2 regions of the Mesorhizobium sp. GW821-FHT04C10 genome follow, and region 2 is predicted to be linked to the other one. Evidence: riboswitches for the same ligand, from Rfam matches in the RefSeq annotation. Region 2 holds a riboswitch; the other holds the start of a gene.
What was found. Region 2 has a riboswitch for thiamine pyrophosphate ahead of thiB (thiamine ABC transporter substrate binding subunit). Riboswitches for the same ligand answer to the same signal wherever they lie in the genome.
Positions count from the first base shown of each region.

Region 1: linked by a shared signal. The riboswitch ahead of AC07UC_RS16935 (YkoF family thiamine/hydroxymethylpyrimidine-binding protein) and the one ahead of thiB (thiamine ABC transporter substrate binding subunit) in region 2 are both predicted to bind thiamine pyrophosphate.

Region 1 is NZ_JBWKTL010000001.1:3,482,263-3,491,636, reverse strand. Features, by position in the region: gene AC07UC_RS16975 (ADP-ribosylglycohydrolase family protein) at 1-795, opposite strand, end outside; gene AC07UC_RS16970 (GntR family transcriptional regulator) at 799-1,524, opposite strand; gene AC07UC_RS16965 (DUF3309 family protein) at 1,954-2,118, opposite strand; gene AC07UC_RS16960 (hypothetical protein) at 2,413-2,955, opposite strand; gene AC07UC_RS16955 (methyltransferase family protein) at 3,362-3,988, opposite strand; gene AC07UC_RS16950 (ABC transporter substrate-binding protein) at 4,223-5,239, opposite strand; gene AC07UC_RS16945 (ABC transporter ATP-binding protein) at 5,232-5,999, opposite strand; gene AC07UC_RS16940 (ABC transporter permease) at 5,996-6,814, opposite strand; gene AC07UC_RS16935 (YkoF family thiamine/hydroxymethylpyrimidine-binding protein) at 6,850-7,458, opposite strand; TPP riboswitch at 7,449-7,562, opposite strand; gene AC07UC_RS16930 (hypothetical protein) at 7,758-8,066, shown strand; gene AC07UC_RS16925 (formyltransferase family protein) at 8,190-9,167, opposite strand.
Region 2 is NZ_JBWKTL010000001.1:1,550,925-1,560,298, reverse strand. Features, by position in the region: gene AC07UC_RS07555 (amino acid ABC transporter substrate-binding protein) at 1-552, opposite strand, end outside; gene AC07UC_RS07550 (hypothetical protein) at 614-877, shown strand; gene AC07UC_RS07545 (RNA polymerase factor sigma-32) at 874-1,737, shown strand; gene AC07UC_RS07540 (M48 family metalloprotease) at 1,895-3,364, opposite strand; gene thiQ (thiamine ABC transporter ATP-binding protein) at 3,624-4,400, opposite strand; gene thiP (thiamine/thiamine pyrophosphate ABC transporter permease) at 4,393-6,009, opposite strand; gene thiB (thiamine ABC transporter substrate binding subunit) at 6,247-7,245, opposite strand; TPP riboswitch at 7,289-7,404, opposite strand; gene AC07UC_RS07520 (thiamine diphosphokinase) at 7,492-8,151, shown strand; gene AC07UC_RS07515 (ABC-F family ATP-binding cassette domain-containing protein) at 8,153-9,374, shown strand, end outside.

The DNA of each region.
Region 1 (9,374 bases), 1.9 Mb from region 2:
CTCGAGCACCGCGAAGGCCGCCGGAACGGATTCCTGGCTGGCGACGCCGGTGCCGACCAGATCGGTGATCAGCCGGATTGCATCGCTCATCACCTTGCCGCGCACCAGATCCTGCGCCCAGACGATACGCGCCGCGATGTCGCCGCCGGTCACCCAATGGCCAAGCGTCGCCCCTTGCCTCGCCGCAGCGACGCCACTGCCGGATGCGGCGCGCCAATCGCCGCCGGACACGCCGTGGCTGACGGCGGCCGCGACGGCGGCGGCCGACGCTATGGCGATCGAGGTGTTGTGCGTCGCCCGGCAGGTCTCGGCCACCTTGGCGACCAACGCATCGAGTGGCTCCAGCGGCATCATGATGCCGACCGGCGCGATGCGCATCGCCGCGCCGTTGGTGTCGCCGCCGCGCCCCGCCTCTTCCGCTGGCACGCCATTGTTGATGGCATCGATGGCGCGCTTGGTCGATGGTCCCAGCAGATCGTAGCTGCCGCGCGCCTTGACCTCGCGCTCCCAGTCGAGCAGCGCGTTGACCCAGCGCGCATGGTCGAAGCGCTCGCCGGACTCGACCAAAATGCGGCCGAGCAGCAGCGCCTGTTCGGTATCGTCGGTGATAGTGCCGGCCGCGAGCCCCTTCGACACCGGATGATCGGCGAAGGGCGCGATGAAATCCTCGACATGGCCGTAGAGTTCGGCAATGCGGGCCGGCGACAGAAGTTGCGTCGGCATGCCGAGCGCGTCTCCCAGCGCTCCGCCGACAAGCGCGCCCATGGCGCGATCAAGCGTGATGTTGTCCGGCATCGCTCAGAACCTCATATGCAGCGCGAAATGCGCGGGATTGAGCAGGCTGGTGACATATTCGATCGGCCGGTCGTCGGCCGCACGCGTCAGCCGGCGGCCGCGCAGGAAGGGCGTGCCTTGCGGGCAGCCCAGGATGGCCGCATCCTCGGCATTGAGCATCTCGATGCCCACCCATTCCTCGCCATGGTCGGGGATCAGGCCGGCGCCGCGCAGCGTCTGGTGCAGCGATCCTTCGCGCAGGCCGCGCAGCGGCACATCCTCCAGCTCCGGCGACAGCGGCAGGCGGCTGCGCTCGATGGAAATCGCATGGCCGTCGCTGGCATTGGTACGCACGCGGTCGACGGCGATGAAGAACGGGCTTTCGATGCTAAGCAAGGCTGCCAGATCGGCGTCTTCGATCACTTCCAGCCGCAGCGTCCTGGTCTCGGCATTGGCGCCCGCATTGGCCAGCGCCCGCGACCAGCCGATGGCGTCGTCGACCGGCTTGCCGTCGAAGGTGACGAAGGAGCCGATGCCGACCTTGGTGGTGATCAGCCCGCGGCTGGACAGCTCCTCGAGACCCTTGCGGACCGTGTTGCGGCTGACGGAGAAGCGCTGGACGAGTTCATTTTCGCTTTGCAGGCGGTCGCCGAAACCGAGCAGGCCGGAACGGATTTCATGTTCCAGAACGGTCGCGATCTGCTCGGGCTTGCCCGTGCCGGGAGACAATTGAACCGCGCGCCGCTTCATATGCACACCTGTTCAGTGAACCTGTATAGTCCTGTTCAATATACGGCCGTGGCAGTGCTGTCAACGATCGCTCGATGAGCAGCGAATGGACGATCCTCAACTCAAGGCGGACAGCCCTTGAGGGCACCGACTGAAGGTTGCCGGCGGTTAGGCCAGAATCCTCGTTGTTGGTGGCCAATGCTGCCTGCCCTTCAAAACACTTGCCTTGGGAAAAAAAGAAAGCCCGCTCCGGATGCCGGGGCGGGCCTTGGAGGAGGATAAAGGGGTGGGACCCTCTCCTCTTGTTTCCACGGGGGGTGTGGACCGAATTCACAATACGAGAATCGCGAAAAATTTGGGATCACAAGCCGGCTCGCTTTCATCACAATCCGGTGCGCTCCGACCTGGACACGGTCACGAGATTGCGATTATCCGAAGCCTTGTGGGCCTCTAGATCCGCCCTAGCACGACAAGGACGATAATGATCAGCAGCACAAGCCCGAGCCCGCCGCCACCATAGTAGCCAGTTCCATAGAACGGCCCGCCGCCGAGCCCGCTGAAACCGCCAAGCAGCGCAATGACAAGGATGATGATGAGTATGGTGCCTAAGCTCATGGTTTTCCCGCTCCTGTAGGCGCTGCCACGCCGGTTTTAACATCGCTGCATGCGATGTTTCGAAGACGAGAACGTTCGAGCAGCCCTACCGTTCCGCGCGATTGTGGCACGACATCCGCACGGAGATGATTTTCGCTGGCGAATGAAATCTCAGACAACAAAGCGCCGGTGATTGAAAGCGCTCGACACGCAGGAAGCCCGCCTGAATGGCGGGCTTCCGACCGGCCGTAGCCAGGAGAGTGCTGTCAAAGCCTCACGGCTGGTTTGGCACTTCCGTCCCTGGCGCCCCTTGCCTCAACGACGGGCGATCAGCAGGCAGAGTTGACGCAGATCGCGGTCATAGGTGCCTGCGTTGCTAAGCACGTCGACGCACCGCTTCTTCATGCGCGCCACCTGGCTGCCTGACATCTGGGCCACGACACCCGGGAGGCTCGCCTTCGACGCATTGCTTGGGTTGGACGGAGTTGTCGGATTGGTTCCGCCGATGCCGACCCCGACGCCGAGGCCGCTCGTGGCGCCGACATTGGCGCCGAGCCCGGCGGTAACGCCACCCGTGCCGCCGACATTCGCACTTGCCCCGCCATTGATGCCGTTGCTTCCACCGACCGAGGCCCCCAATCCGGCGTTGACGCCGTTAGATCCGCCGACATTGGCACCGGCGCCAGCATTGACGCCACCGCCCCCGCCAACAGATGCTCCGGCACCGGCGTTGACGCCGCCGCCACCCCCCACCGAGGCGCCGACACCCAGCCCTGCCGCATTCGCTGGCAAGGAAAGAACGACGACTATCGCACTACCGGCCAACACACTGGCGACTGTCTTGATGGTAAAAGCCATAACACTCTCCTGTTGTCGTTGCGCTAAGGCAGTCGGCGTACAGCCGATTGCAGATTCAACTACGTGACAGGAGAGATCAGGTTTCAAATCAACGTATACTTACGGAGGCCATGGTGTTTATTGAAAAAATACAGAAATTATAAGATGAATAAAAATATAATAGATGCGTAAGAAAAATTTTACATCAAAGAGTTCGTATTATCGATATAGTGGCTTATCTGGAGATAAAAACGATTTTCCACGGAAGCGTCACTCCCGCCATTGCTGATCTCCGCTTGGCGCAACCCGGAAGATCGGACATCACTCAGCGATCAGGACAGAAACGAGGAACCGCTTCGGGCAAGCGCTGCAGCCATCCCCAAGCCCGACAGGATCGCCCCCAGCCTCTTCGTCGACAGTCCTGCTCTCAGAATATCCGGTAGAACAGCCTGTAGTGCACCCGTTCCATGTAGGCGCGATATTCCGGCTCGGCCGCCAGCAGGGCCTCCTCGCGCAGGATGCGATACAGCTGCAAATAGGTGATGACCGCATAGACCGCGAGGTTGTGGAAGGAAAAGGCCGACAGCAGGTAGAGCACGTGGCCGGCAAGGTAGCCGGCATAGATCGGGTGCCGCACGATACGGTAGGCGCCGCCCGTCATCACGCCACGGTTGCCGGGCAGGATGGCAAAGGAACGGCCAAGCGATATCTTGCCCCAGATGACGAATAGCAGCGCCGCGACCTGCAACGGCGCCGCGATATAGACTGGAACGAGCGCCGTGCCAGGTTCAAGGCTGATCAATGCAACCCCGAAACTGGCGCTCACGGAGACGATGACCGTAAGCGGATTCCAGTCACGCGTCACCGGACGCCGCGACAGAAGCAGCCAGGTGAAGGTGAGTATCTCGGAAATCGCCACCAAGGCGGCGTTGAGCCGGGTCGGATCCTCCACGACCTGATAAAGGCCGCGATAGACGAACAGCCCCGCGCAGGCCAGGGCACAGGCGCGAAAGAAGCCTTCACGCAGGTCGGCAAGGATCTCGCGCTTGCGCACGTCGGATAAGATCCTGTCCCGGCCGGCGCTTGGAAGCGTTCCACTTTTTGACGTGAACAAGGCAAACACCCCGATGATCCCCTCGGCGGGACCATTGCATGCAACCATTGCCGGGCGGTTAACCGGCAAGACCGGATCAGGATTGACGGGATCGACCGGAAGGCTGGAGAAAGATGCGCCCCGACGCCAAACCGACGTAGCTCACCGAGCGCCACCGGTGACGCGCATCCAGCCTCAACCCAGATATGAATTTGCGAAATACCTGGCGAAATCCGGACGTTGCGTCAGAACCTTGCCGTCGGCGTCGTGCAAAATGCCCGCAGTGAAGAGATAGCCGCCGATCGCGTCCATCTTGGCCGGGTCCATCGTACCGATGGCACCGTTTTCCGCGCGCAGATAGTGTCCGTCGATCAGCACTTTCAGCGACGCCTCGATCAAAGACGGATTGGTCAGGGCATCCTTGTTGGCGGCGATCAGCAGCACGGCGGCTTCTTCCGGATGATCGACGGTGAACTGATAGCCGCGCCGCGTTGCCTCGACGAAGGCCGATGCCAATGCCGGGTTTGCTTTGAGATACGCTTCGCTCGACGAGATCAGTGTCGTGTGCTCGTCGGGGACGCCGTAGTCGGCATAGACGAAGCTGCGCTGCTTGACGCCTTTGAGTTCGGCCTCGACGCCTTCCCAGGTCGCGACCTCCAGCGTGAAGTCGACCGAGCCATTGGCCAGCGCTTCATAGGCGGAGGTGCCGAGCGTCACCGTCTCGAAATTGCCCTTGCCGCCGTCATGGCGGATGATGGTCGAGATCAGCGCATTTTCCCAGGCGCTGCCGAAACCGCCATAGGTCAGGCCGTCGAGGTCCCTCGGGCTTTTGATCTCGCTGCGCACCGCATTGAAGACCACCCGGCCGGTTTCGGCCTGCACCACCGCATAGACCGCCTTCAAGTCGGCACCGGCGGTCCTCTGGGTGAAGAGGCTGATGGTGCCGTTGATGCCGAAATCGGCAACGCGGTTGGCGACCAGCGTGCCGGCGCCGGTGTCGCTGTAGGGCAGGATGTCGACCTCGAGGCCGGCCTCGCGGTAAAATCCCTTGTCGCGGGCGACGAACAGCCCGACGTGGTTGGTGTTGACGGTCCAGTCCAGCGCGACAGAGACTTTTTGCGTTGCCGCGAAGGAGCGGCTCGATCCCGCGACCAGCGGAAGACCGCTGGCAAGGGTGAGCAGCAAAGCCTGCCGGCGCGTCAATTCAGTCATGGTCGTGTCCTTTGGATGGTTGAGGGTTGAGCAAGATGTCGAGGATCTCGGCCTCGAGTGCGCCGGCCTGTCGCGCGGCAGCACCGGCCGGATCGCGCGGGCGCGGCAGCGGCACCCTGATTTCACGCAGCACACGGGCCGGGCGTGCCGACAGCACATAGATGCGGTCGGACAGGAACACGGCCTCACGCACATCGTGCGTGATCAGCAACGCCGTCCAGCGATGGTGCCGCCACATCTGCTCGAGCCAGCGCTGCATGGCCGCGCGGGTCAGCGCGTCGAGCGCGCCGAACGGCTCGTCCAGCAGAAGCATGTCGCGCTCCTGCACCACCGTGCGCAAAAGCGCCGCGCGCTGGCGCATGCCGCCCGAAAGCTGTGCCGGAAAATGCCGCTCGAAGCCGGCAAGCCCGAACTCGGCAAACAGCGGCGCGACGCGAGCCCGCGCCACCTTGCGCCTGGTGCCTTGCACTTCCAGCCCGAGCGTCGTGTTGTCGATGATGCGCCGCCACGGCATCAGCGCGTCGCGCTGCGGCATGAAGGCAAAATGCCTGCCATGATCGTCGAGCGGCGCGCCGTCGAACAACATGTCGCCCTCGCCATGCTCGGCACCCGTCAGGAGCTGGAACAGCGTCGACTTGCCGGCACCCGAAGGCCCAAGGATGGAGACGAATTCGCCGGCGCCAACGCTGAGCGAAATATCGACGAGCACGTCGAGCCCACCGAATGCCTTGCGCACATGCCGCAATTCGAGCCGGCTCATCTCCGCGCGCCCTTCCCCGCCGGCTGCCGACCGGCCCGTTCCCAGGGCATGGCAAAGCGCTGCAAGAGCGCCGTCAGCCCGAACAGGACAAGCGTCAGCGCGGCGCTGACACCGACGGCGGCCAGCACAAGGTCGGGGCGGAAATTGTTCTTGGCGTTGAGCATGTAGATGCCCAGCCCTTTCGCCGCACCCGCATATTCGGCGAAGATGGCGCCGACTACCGCATAGGTGATGGAGATCCGCAGGCCCGCGAAGAAATAGGGCAGCGCCGAAGGCAGCCGCGCCAGCAAGAAGACGCGCCAGCGCCCTGCTCCCATGGCGCGCAGCATCTGGCCGATCTCGGTCTCGGTCGCCTCGTAGCCCTGCACCAGAGCCACCAGCATGGGAAAGAAGGTGACCAGCGCGACCAGCATGATCTTCGGGGCCAGCCCGAAGCCGAACCACAGCACCACCAGCGGCGCGATCGCCACCAGCGGCAAGGTCTGGCTGATGATGAAGACAGGAAACAGCGCGCGCCGCAGCGGCTGGAAGAAATCGACCAGCATGGACAGCAGAAAGGCGGCACTGAGCGAACAGGCAAAGCCGATCAGCGTGGCGCGGATGGTCGGAATAGCGTTGTCGACCAGCGCCCCGCGATTGAGCATCGCCTGTTCGAAGACGCGTGACGGCGCAGGCAGGATCGTCGGCTTGATACCGGAATAGGTAGCGTAGAGTTGCCACGCCACGAGCAGCAACCCGACCGAGATGACGGCGGGTACTGCCTTGGCAAGGGACTCCGCGAGCGGGCGCGGCACTGATGATGAGACCACGGGCATAACCTTTGACGGGGTCGCGCGGAAGCGCGGCCGGCTTAGACAGCCGACGGGCTGTTGGCCGAAACCGTGACGTCGAGGGTTACGTGGCCGGCACCCGGCCCGAAGCGGCAGAAGGCCTCGTTCAGCGCTGAAAAGATCGCGCCCGTGTCGCCGCGCAATTTGGTGCAGAAGTTCTTGGAGCGATCGTAGACGCCCGACTGCTTCAGGAAATCGATGCAGCCATAGATCTCGTCCATGTGGTCGCCGGTGCCCATCACATAGAGCGAGAATTGCGCCGCCGCCGGCTGGCCGGTGGCAGCAGCATCGCGCACCGCGGCGATGGCGGCTTCCTTGCGTGGGCCGAGCGGCCCGACAGGTCCGCCAAACGCGTCGGAGCGGCAGATCGGATCGTCCGGCTCACCCGGGCAGCCGCGCGAAATGGCCGCCGACAGCACGCAATGCTTGCCGCTCCGCGCCGCCGCCACGAACAGATCGCGCAGCGCCGGGAACAACACCTCGGGCGGTCCGACCAGCAAGGTCGAGATGTCGTCGGTCTCGATCCTGAGCCTGTCCCGGTAGGGATCGAGTGCGCCGAGCGCACCAAGGATGACACCGACGAAATCGTCGGCCATGGGATATAGGGAAATCTGTGCGCCTGAAAACATCGCCCGCCTCGCTCCGCTGGTATTACCCAGATCAGCTTCTAGGGTCTGTGGGCTTGCCGCCCCCGTCTCAGCCCCGACCGTACGGAGCACCCCTGTGGATGGACGCGTTAAAGCACCATTCGAACTGAAGGGGAAGCTGTTTTTTCGGCGCAATGGGCCAAAAACATTGCACCAGATCTGATCACGGGATGGACGCCGGAGGGTCCTCCCCGCGCGAATTTTATCGGGAACCTTCGCCAAGCCGCGAGGTTGACCCACCAGTCGCAACGCGACGAGTTCACAGAAATGGAGACAGAACCATGTTCATGAAAATCCTCGCAGCTTCGGCGTTCACCGTTGCTCTTGCCACATCCGCGATGGCGCAAAGCAATAGCGCAAACGGCACGGACGGGTCGGGCGGCAGCGGCCAGTCGATCACAGTGGACCCCAGCACGCCGGCCTCACCCAATACGGTTGATCCGGCGGCGACCAACAGCACCACCACCGCGCCAGGCGACATGAATTCCAATGCGGATAAGAACTGCCCGACCAATCCCCAAGGCGCGCAGAGCGATGCCAACGGCAACGCAACCGCACCGACGGTGAACGACAACAACTGCGGCAAGTAATTTCGATAGCAGCCAGGAAAGTCGCGGAGCGCAAGCGCCGCGACTTTTCCGCGTTTACCGGTCTTGATGACCGGGGTGGTCTGCTTTCGGCAAGTCCCTTGCTCGATCGTTTCTCGCTGACCGCTATTTCAGGACGCGACGTTTGACTTGAGAGCGCGCGAAAGCGTCGCGCAATTTCAAGAGCCGTTTGAGCAGGCGGCCATAGGCGAGATACCGGACCCTGCCATCGGCGAGATCGAACTCCACGGTGCCCCATCGTGCGACCGGCACTTGTCCGGTCGGCGAGCCTAGCCGTCCGATCTGGAACCCCAGCCTGAGCTTGCGGCCGGCGACATCGAGATAGATCCCTGGAATATTGCCCAGCACATGCCACAACCGATCGACATGCTCGATCGACATGGCCGGCGAGATCATCGTGTGGGCAGATTCAAGCCGCGCCCAGATGAAATCGCCGGCCGGCTGCCGTGTCCCCGAAAGGCTGCCCTTGCAGTAGGCGGGTGCCACCTCGCTCACCAGCGTGCGCATCGCGCTTGCCAGGCCGTCGATCAAGGCCCGCCGCGACGCCCAGTCTGTTTCCGAAAACGACACCTGCCCAAGGATGTCGCCGTCATCGAAGGCGGCGGACATCTTGTGCAGCGTCACACCGCCATGAACGGCATGCTGGTCGTCCACCGCCAGGCGGTGGAGAGGATGCGGGCCCCGATAGTTGGGCAGCAGCGCCGGGTGAAGATTGAGCCCGCCCTTGGGAAAGATGCTCAGCAATTGCGGTGGGACCAATGTGGGGAAAGCATAGCAGATCAACACAGCGGCCTCGACCTGCGACAATTGCTTGCCGAGCGTGTCCCAGTCATAAGGTCGCCCAAATTCGATCAGCCTTGCCGGCGTGTCGCCGATATAGCGTCTGAGCAGCAATCTGCGTTTCAGTCTTCGGCGTAAATTGCCGGTGCTGAAGTGCTTTGGGCGCCGACGCAACCCCGGCACAACAATCGCACCGATGTGATGGCCAGCTTCAAGCCACCCTGCCAGCAGCGGCCCGGTATAGTGGTTGACGTCGAGTATGAACACGGCCGAAAGCCGGTCTTGCCCGGTCTGCGGGCTCAAAAGCGGCACCCTCTCAAAGCGCCCGTCAAGCCGATCACCCCATTCAAACGGCGGTCGAGCCAGGCCTTTTCGAGCGGCCGACCACACTTGCCAATGAAGGCTGTCGATCAGGTGGCCTTGATTTGCGAAGGCGGTATCAAGGCGGTGACGTCTGAAAGGCGGCCCTTTTTCACCAGGACTGGCTTCCGATAGATCTTCTTCATGCTC
Region 2 (9,374 bases):
GGTGGCGTCGGCACGGCCGGTCAAGAGAAGCTGGATCGACTGGTCGAAGCCGTCGGTACCGACCAGTTCGGCGCCGTTGCTCTCGGCCAGCTTGCCGAAATTCGAAGTCAGCGACTGCGCCGACTTCTTGCCCTTGAGGTCGGCGAAAGTCTTGATGTCGGTGTTGTCGCCGCGCACGATCAGCACCGCCTTGGAAGCGATGTAGGGATCGGAGAAATCATACTTGGCCTTGCGCGCGTCGGTGATGCCGACTTCGTTGATGACGGCGTCATAACGGCTGACGTCTAGACCGGCGATCAGCCCATCCCACTTGCCTTCGAGGAACTCGACCTTGACGCCCAGCTTGTCGGCGATCGCCTTGGCGATCTCGACGTCGAAGCCGACCAGCGCGCCCGAACCGTCATGATAGGTGAAGGGTGCGTAGGTGCCTTCCGTGCCGACCTTGATGACGCCGGCCTGCTTGATCTGATCGAGATTGGCGCCCGCATGGCCTGAGGTGACAGCCAGAGCCTGCAGCGTTCCGGCGACGATAAGCGACTTGAGCCATTTCATCTTTTTGTGATCCCGTCCTTGGCCTGAAACCCGGCCTGTTGTGAGGGTTGGAAAATGACAGATGCAGACAGAAAGAATAAGGAATCAGATTTCAAAAACAAAGAATTTCCGAAACCCCATTCTCAAAAAAGGATTGTTAGCAGCGTTCGAAGCGTCCGGGCGACGGTTCAAAAATCGCCTGGACAGCATCACTCGCCCGCCCGCGCCGGCGGAACCTTTCTCGCGCATGGCAGTTTTGGCTGTTCTAGGGCGCGACGCCGCGATTTCAACCGGTGCCCTGCCAAGTTCGCAAGTCATCTCGCCTGAACCAGGGAGCACCTCATGATGGAAGACATGGCAGGACGGATCATGGTCCGCGCGGCGATGAAGGCTCCCTATCTCGAACGGGACGAGGAACACCGGCTGGCCTTGCTCTGGAAGGAAGACAACGACCAGAACGCGCTGCACTGCATCACCGTCGCCCACATGCGGCTGGTCATTTCCATGGCCTCGAAATTCCGCCACTACGGCCTGCCGCTTGGCGACCTGATACAGGAAGGCCATGTCGGCCTGCTCGAGGCCGCCGCCCGCTTCGAGCCGGAGCGCGAAGTGCGGTTTTCGACCTATGCGACGTGGTGGATCCGCGCCTCGATGCAGGACTACATCCTGCGCAACTGGTCGATTGTACGCGGCGGCACCAGCTCGGCGCAAAAGGCCCTGTTCTTCAACCTGCGGCGCCTGCGCGCCAGGCTCGCGAACGGCACGGAACCGCTCTCCAACACAACTCTGTACCGCGAAGTTTCGGTCGCGCTTGGCGTTTCCGAGGCGGATGTGGCGATGATGGATTCGCGGCTGTCGGCACCCGACTCCTCGCTCAACGTGCCGCTTGCCGACGATTCAGGCGGCACCGAGCGCATGGACTTCCTGGTCTCGGACGATCCCCTGCCCGACGAGATCGTTGGCGACAAGATCGACGTCGCGCGCCGGTCGCTCTGGCTGCGTGAGGCACTTCGCGCGCTCAACGCACGCGAACTGAGGATCATCGAGGAGCGCCGGCTGAACGACGAGGGCGCCACGCTCGAGGCGCTTGGCGAGACGCTTGGCATTTCCAAGGAACGCGTCCGCCAGATCGAGGCGCGCGCCATGGAAAAGCTCAAGGTCGCGCTGGTGAAGCAGAATCCGGAGTTTCTGGCGACAGCTGCCTGACCGCTCAAAAGCACAGGATCAAGAGCGCGTTGAAAACTCGCTCCGCTGAGGCGAATGGCGTGGATTTCAAGAACCGGAGCGGAGTGGTAAGTCCATGAGCACCGGAAGCATAGAAAATCGCGGCAGGCGTGCAGCGAAGTGAGTTTGCAGCGTGCTCTTACTTGTCGGTGACGATCTTGACCTTGTCACCGGCCGAAACCGCGGCCCCCGGCGACAGCGCATTGAGCACCCGGAACAGGTCGAGCTTGCGGTCGACGCCGACCATCTGCGCGGCGAGCGTGCCCATGGTCTGGCCCGGCTGCACTGTGAGCACGCGGATATGCAGCGGTTTCAAGGCCGCCTTCTCCGCGGCGCTCAGGATACGGAATGAGCCGCTGACCGAACGCGCGACAGAATCCAGCGAGGTGCTGGCCGAGGGTGCCGCGGTCAGCAGCCGGTAGACCTGGCCGCCGGCGCGGATCACCGCGATGTCGAACTGCCAGCCTTCGGCGCCGGCATGCGCGGTCGCCGCCTCGTTGCCGTTGATGGTTTCCTGCTTGACCGTGCTGTCGTCGAGGCCAGCCACCCAGCCGCTTCTGATATAGTCGGTCAAGGCGCGGTTCTTGTCGATCGAAACGCCGTCGAAGCGGATCGCGATGTCGCCCGGCCCGGTCGCCGTCACCGCCGCTGCCGAATTGTCGATGATGAAACCGTCCGGCACCGTGAACGACACGCCAAGCCCCGGATGCAGGAAGGTCTCGCCGCGCACATAGCCTTCTTCCGGCGTATCGCCGTAGAGCAGGCCATCTATGCCGGCGAGGAAGGAATCGCGGTCGCGCGTGCCGAAGCCGGGTGCGCCGAACTGGCGGGCATGGCGCTGCGCCAGGTCGATGCGCTGCGGCGTGTTGGGATGCGTGGCCAGGAAGTCGAGGCTGGCATCGGTGGCACCGCTGATCGACCGGAAATCGGTATAGGCCGACATCGACTGCAGGAAGCGGCCGGCGGCATAGGGATCGTAGCCGGCTTCGCCGATCGACTTGATGCCGATGGCGTCGGCCTCCAGCTCCTGGTTGCGCGAGAACTGCGCCAGCCTGAGCTTGCCGCGGATCAGTGCCGCCTTGGCGGTCGGGCTGTCACCCAGCACATCCGAGACCACCTTGGTCGCCAGGCCTTCCTCGGCCTCGAGTTGCTGGCGCTGCAGGCCGTGGTTGGCGGTGACGTGACCCATCTCATGCGCGATGACGGCGGCGAGCTCGGACGAATCGTTGGCCAGCGCCAGCAGCCCGCGCGTGATGTAGAGATAGCCGCCCGGCAGCGCGAAGGCGTTGACGTTGGGTGAGTTGAGGATGGTAATGCGATAGGTCTGGGTCGGGTTCGCCGACACAACGGTCAGGTTACCGACCACCTTGGCGACCATGCGCTCCAGCTTGGGATCGGAATACTCGCCGCCATAGGTGGCCAGGATGCGCGGATGCTGCGCCTTGGCGAGTTCCGCGAGTTTGTTGTTGGCGGCGACATTGTCGACCGTGATCGGCCTGTCGGACGGCTGGAAGCCGGATTCCTGGACCTCCGGAGGCGTGAACATCTGGCAGCTTGCAAGCGCCACGGCAAAGCCGGCCAGCGCCAGAAAGCGCGCCAGTGGATTCATTCGCAGCTTGTCAACGCCGATCGCCAGAACGGCTTCCTTTCAGGTCCCGGCGCATGACCACGAAAATCGGGGGCGATCTTCGGAACATGTCATGCGCAAAAAACAAACTTCTACAGCATCCGTCGCGCGTCCCTCGGGGCGTGCGGCGGATGCTGTAGGCAAATCACGGCTTGTGCCGGACCAGTAGGGCGGACCTAGCCACACTACTTCTGCCATGGCAAGCAAGCGCCCCATCGCCTGAGGCCGGTTTGACCGTAAATTATGTCCGCTTCCGGGCAATATCTCGTGATACGGCATTCCCGGCACTGGCACCGATATAGCGCCGGAAGGCGTCGGGACCAGCCCCGGCAAAGAAATCGTCCGCGCTGCCGGTGGCCGCCACGGTGCCATTGTCCAGAAACACCACATTCTGGCTGATTCGGCGGGCGTCCTCCGGCTGGTGCGTGACGAACAGCACCGTCATGCCGCGCTCCGCATGCACGCCGGCGACCAGATCGAGCATGTCGTCGCGCAGGGCTGGCCCGAGCGAAGCGAAGGGTTCGTCGAGCAGAAGCACCGGGCGATCGCGCACCAGCACGCGGGCCAGGGCAACACGCTGGCGCTCGCCGCCGGAGAGTTCGCGCGGCAAGCGTTTTTCCTTGCCGCCAAGGCCTGTGCGGGCAAGCGCCCCGGCGATATCAGCGCGGTCCGCTTCGGTCAGCCGCAGCGATGGCGAGCGCCCGAGCCCGACATTCTGCTCGACGGAAAGATGGGCGAAAAGGTTGTTTTCCTGGAACACCATCGACACTGGCCATTCGGCCGGCGGCGCGGCGCCGACATCGGCCCCGCCGATCAGCACGCGGCCGGACAATGGCGTCTCGAACCCGGCGACGAGGTTGAGCAGCGTCGACTTGCCTGAACCGCTCGGCCCCATGATGGCGGTGATTTCCGCCGCGGCAAACGCGACATCGAAGACGAGCGGGGCCTCGCCATAGCTGAACGAAACCTTGTCCAGCCGCACCGGAACGCCCTTCCTGTCCATCGCCCCATCAGACATTGCCGACCTTTTCCCTGCCGAGCCAATCCGCGGCCAGCACCAATGCGAGGCAGACGAAGCCAAGCAACAGCGCCAGGCCGGCGGCGTCCTCGGTGCGGTAGCTGCCCATGCGCGCCAGGAGAAGGTAGGGCAAGGTCTGCACGGAATCACTGCCGAACAGCGCGATCACGCCGAGATCGCCGAGCGACAGCGCCATGGCGAAAGCAAAAGCGGTGGCGAGCGGGCGCCGCAGTGATGGCCAGTCGACCAGCCATAGCCTCGCCCAGCCGGCAATACCAAGCTGTGCGCAGAGCCGTTCGTGACGCTCGCTCGCCGCGTCATAGGCGGGACGGACGGCGCGCAGCGCGAACGGCATCGCCATGACAGCATTGACGGTGACAACCATCACCGGGGCGATGGCGAAGACATCGCCCGCATGGCGCAGCAACAGGAACCAGCCGGCGCCGATGACGATGGGCGGCACGACCAGGACGAACCCCGCGCCGGTGTCGGTTGCATGCTCAAGCAATGTCCTTGGCCCGGCACGGCGGCCCAGCGCCAGCGCTCGCCGCGCCATGGTGAGCGCCAGCGACAGCATCACCGAAAGCAGCGCCGACAGGAAGGCGAGCGCGGCGCTGGTCAGCGTTGCTTGCCGGACGGTGGCCTCGCCGGCGAGCCGGCCGAGATCGGCGCCCAAACCGGCCACCACGGTCGCGGCCATCGGCCCGACAACGAACAGCAGCGCCAACACGATGAGCACGGCGTTGAGCGACGCCTCGGTCCCGTTGACGGAGAGATAGCGGCGCGGCGCGACCGGCAGGTTGGTGTCGCCGACGACATTGGCGCCAAGCCGCGTCAGCGCCAGCACCACGATGAACGTCAAGGCGATCTGCAGCAATGTCAGGGCGACCGCGCGCGCGGGATCGAAATCGAAGCGCAGCGCCTGATAGATGCCGACCTCCAGCGTCGTGGCGGCCGGCCCGCCGCCGAGTGTCAGCACGATGGTGAAGGAGGTGATGCAGAGCATGAAGACCAGCCCGGCGACGCCGGGCAGAGCGGCGCGCAGCGTCGGCCATTCGATCAGCCGGAACGCCGGCCGCGCGCCCATGCCGAGCTGGCTCGCCAGCCGCCACTGGTCGGCGGGAATGGTCTGCAGCGACTCGAGCAACAGTCGCACGCTGAGCGGTAGATTGAAAAAGACATGGGCGACGAGAATGCCGGACAGGCCGTAAATGCCAGGCCAGCCCCTGCCGCCAATCGCGCTGAACAGCCCGGCGAAGTAGCCGGCGCGACCGTAGAGCGCCAGGATGCCGAGCGCCGCGACGATCGCCGGCAGCGCCAGCGGCACGGCAAAGAGCTGCAGGATGACGGCGCGGCCAAAGAAGCGCGGATGCCGCGACAGGGCGCGCGCAACAAAGAGTGCCGGAATAACCGAAAGCAGCGTCGAAAGGATTGCCTGCCAGAGCGTGAAGCGGACAACGCGAAGGAGATAGGGATCGAAGGCCGCCCAGGCGCCCGAGAAATCATGGGCGCCTTCGATGAGCAAGCCGGCAAACGCGCCACCGATCAGCAGCGTGATCGCGGCGAGCGCGGCAATGCCGGCGGTGATGCGGGAGTCAGCGCGTTGCACGCCGGATCGCCCAGAAGGCCTCTAGCGAGCGTAGCGTTCCTTCGCGCTCCCCTCTGTCCTGCCGGACATCTCCCCCACGAGGGGGGAGATTGGCAGTTTCCGCGCCTCGCTCATACCCGCCGCGTTGGCGATTGGCGAAATCACCGATAGCATCCGATCTCCCCCCTTGTGGGGGAGATGTCCGGTAGGACAGAGGGGGGCGCCGTAGAGCAATCATCTTTCGATCATACGGCCAATCTATTTGCTCATCACCGCCAGCCATTCATCGACCCAGGCCTTGCGGTTGGCCGCGACCTCTTCCGGGCTGAACAGCAAGGTCTTGGTCGGCTTGACAAGCTTGTCGAAGGCCGGTTTGAGCGGCTTGTCGGTCTTGCCGGCCGGGAACATCCAGTTGGTCTCGGGGATCGCGTCCTGGAATTTCGGTCCGGTCATGAAGGCGATGAACTTTGCCGCCAGCGGGTTCTTGGCGCCGGTCGTGGTGATGCCGGCGACCTCGATCTGCAGGTATTCGCCCTCTTCAAAGGAAGCCGCCTGGTAACGCTGCGTGTTCTCGGCGACCATGTGGTAGGCCGGTGACGTCGTGTAGGACAGTACCATCGGCGCTTCGCCCTTGGTGAACAGGCCATAGGCCTCGCTCCAGCCGGGCGTCACGGTCAGCACCTTGGCCTTGAGCTTGGCCCAGGCCTCCGGCGCCTTGTCGCCATAGACCGACTTCACCCACAGCAACAGGCCGAGGCCCGGCGTCGAGGTGCGCGGATCCTGGATGACGATCTTGTCGTCGGCGCTGCCTTCGATCAGGTCCTTCAAGCTCTTCGGTGGCGTCTTCAGCTTTTCGGTATCGTAGACGACAGCGAAATAGCCGTAGTCGAACGGAACGAAAGTATCGTCGCTCCAGCCGCCCGGCACATTGACGTCGTTCACCGCGCCATGCGGCGCGAACAACCCGCTGGCCTTGGCATCGGCGGTGAGATTGGTGTCGAGGCCGAGCACGATGTCGGCCTTGGTCGATGCGCCTTCGAGCTTGACGCGGTTGAGCAGCGCCACGCCATCGGCAACCGAGACGAACTCGACATCGCAGCCGCATTCGGCCTCGAATTCCTTCTTCACCACGGGACCTGGACCCCAGTCGGCGGTAAAGCTCTCATAGGTGTAGACGGTGAGCTTGTCCTTGGCCAAGGCCGGCCCCGACAGCGCAAAAACCATGGCTGAGACAAGAGAGTATAAAAGCGTGCGCATCGGCGCCTCCTTCGTTCGCGTGACAAGGAATTGAGGCGCCGGACTGTCCGAAACGTCTAATCCCTCCGCCGGTACAAACCGGATCAGGTTCAGCGGGTTGGCGAGACTGCCTCTCAGCCGGTCCGCGAAAGATCGCAGCCGGCACCCCGTTAGAGCGTTTCGACACATAGGCCCGGCCGAGGAACCACGCAAGTGGGAGTTTGCCGCCTTCCGTTTCCGCTGCCGGGCTGGTACAGGCCACCGGATATGAGCACATTCACCATCCTGCTTGGCGGCGATCTCATCCGCACGCCCCGGCTCGACCGCCAGGTCGAGGGCTCGCGCGTGATCGCCGCCGACGCCGGCATCGGCCATGCCAGGCTGCTCGGCCTTGTGCCGGAACTGTGGGTGGGTGATTTCGATTCGGTGCCGGCCGACCTGCCCGCCGACCTCGCCGCGGTGCCACGCCAGACCTTCCCGGCGGAAAAAGACAAGACCGACGGGGAACTGGCGATCGCGGCAGCCCTTGAGCGCGGAGCGACCCGCCTTGTGTTGGCGGGCGCGTTCGGCGGCAAGCGCGCCGACCATGCCTTCCTGCATCTGGCGCTCGCCCTGCGCCTGGCCGAGGCCGGAACGGAGGTGCTGCTGACCAGCGGTGCCCAGGAAGGTGTCCCGCTGCTGTTGGGAACGGCCGGGTTCGACTATGCCGACGGCACGCTGTTTTCGATCCTCGGCTTTTCCGAACTTGCCGGCCTGACCGTTGCCGGTGCCAAATGGCCGCTGAATCAGGTCGAGGTGGCCTTCGGCTCATCACTGACCATCTCCAACGAGGTCAAGTTCGACAAGACCGGGGGCCGCCTCGAAATCGCGCTCGGCCATGGCCGCGCGCTGCTGCTCGCCCATCCCTATCCTTTGCCCGAAAGCTGACATGGCCCCGCCTCTTCTCAATCTCGACGGGATAAAACTGACCTTCGGCGGTACGCCGCTGCTCGACGGCGCCGCCTTGACCGCTTCGGCCGGCGACAAGATCGCGCTGGTCGGCCGCAATGGCTCCGGCAAGTCGACGCTGCTCAAGATCGCCGCCGGCCTGATCGAGCCGCAGGACGGCGAAGTCTTCCGCCAACCCTCGGCGACGGTCCGCTACCTCCCGCAGATGCCCGACATGGAGGGCTTCGCCACCGTTCGCGGCTATGTCGAGGCGGGCCTCGGGCCTGCCGACGATCCCTATCGCGCCTCCTATCTGATGGAGCATCTTGGCTTGTCGGGCGAAGAGCGGCCGGGCGACCTCTCGGGTGGCGAGGCCAGGCGCGCCGCCCTGGCCCGCGTCATGGCGCCGGAACCCGACATTCTGCTACTTGATGAGCCGACCAACCATCTTGACCTGTCCGTCATCGAATGGCTCGAAGAAGAGCTTGTCCGCACCTCTTCGGCGCTCATCGTCATCTCGCACGACCGCCGCTTCCTCGAACGCGTGTCGCGCGCCACTGTCTGGCTCGACCGTGGCCAGACCCGCAGGCTGGACAAGGGTTTTGGCCATTTCGAGGAATGGCGTGACCTGGTGCTGGAAGAGGAAGAGCGCGAGCAGCACAAGCTCGGCCGCCAGATCGTGCGCGAGGAGCATTGGCTGCGCTATGGCGTGACGGCGCGGCGCAAGCGCAACATGCGCCGCCTCGGCGAGCTGCAGACCATGCGCCAGCGCTTCCGCGGCCATCGTGGCGCCGAAGGCAGCGCCACCATGGTGGCGAGCGATGCCGCCGAATCCGGCAAGCTGGTGATCGAAGCAAAGAACATCGAGAAGAGCTTTGGCGATCTCACCGTGGTCAAGGGCTTCTCGACCCGCATCCAGCGTGGCGACCGCGTCGGCCTTGTCGGGCCGAACGGCGCCGGCAAGACGACGTTGTTGAAGATGCTGACCGGCGAATTGGCGCCGGATGCCGGCTCGGTGCGGCTCGGCACCAATCTGGAAATCGCCACGCTCGACCAGAAGCGCGAGGCGGTCGACCCGCAGGAAACGCTGGCGCAGTATCTGACCGACGGGCGCGGCGAAAACCTCGTCATCAATGGCGAGCAGCGCCATGTCGTCTCCTACATGAAGGATTTTCTGTTCAAGCCGGAGCAGGCGCGCACGCCGGTGCGCGAACTGTCCGGCG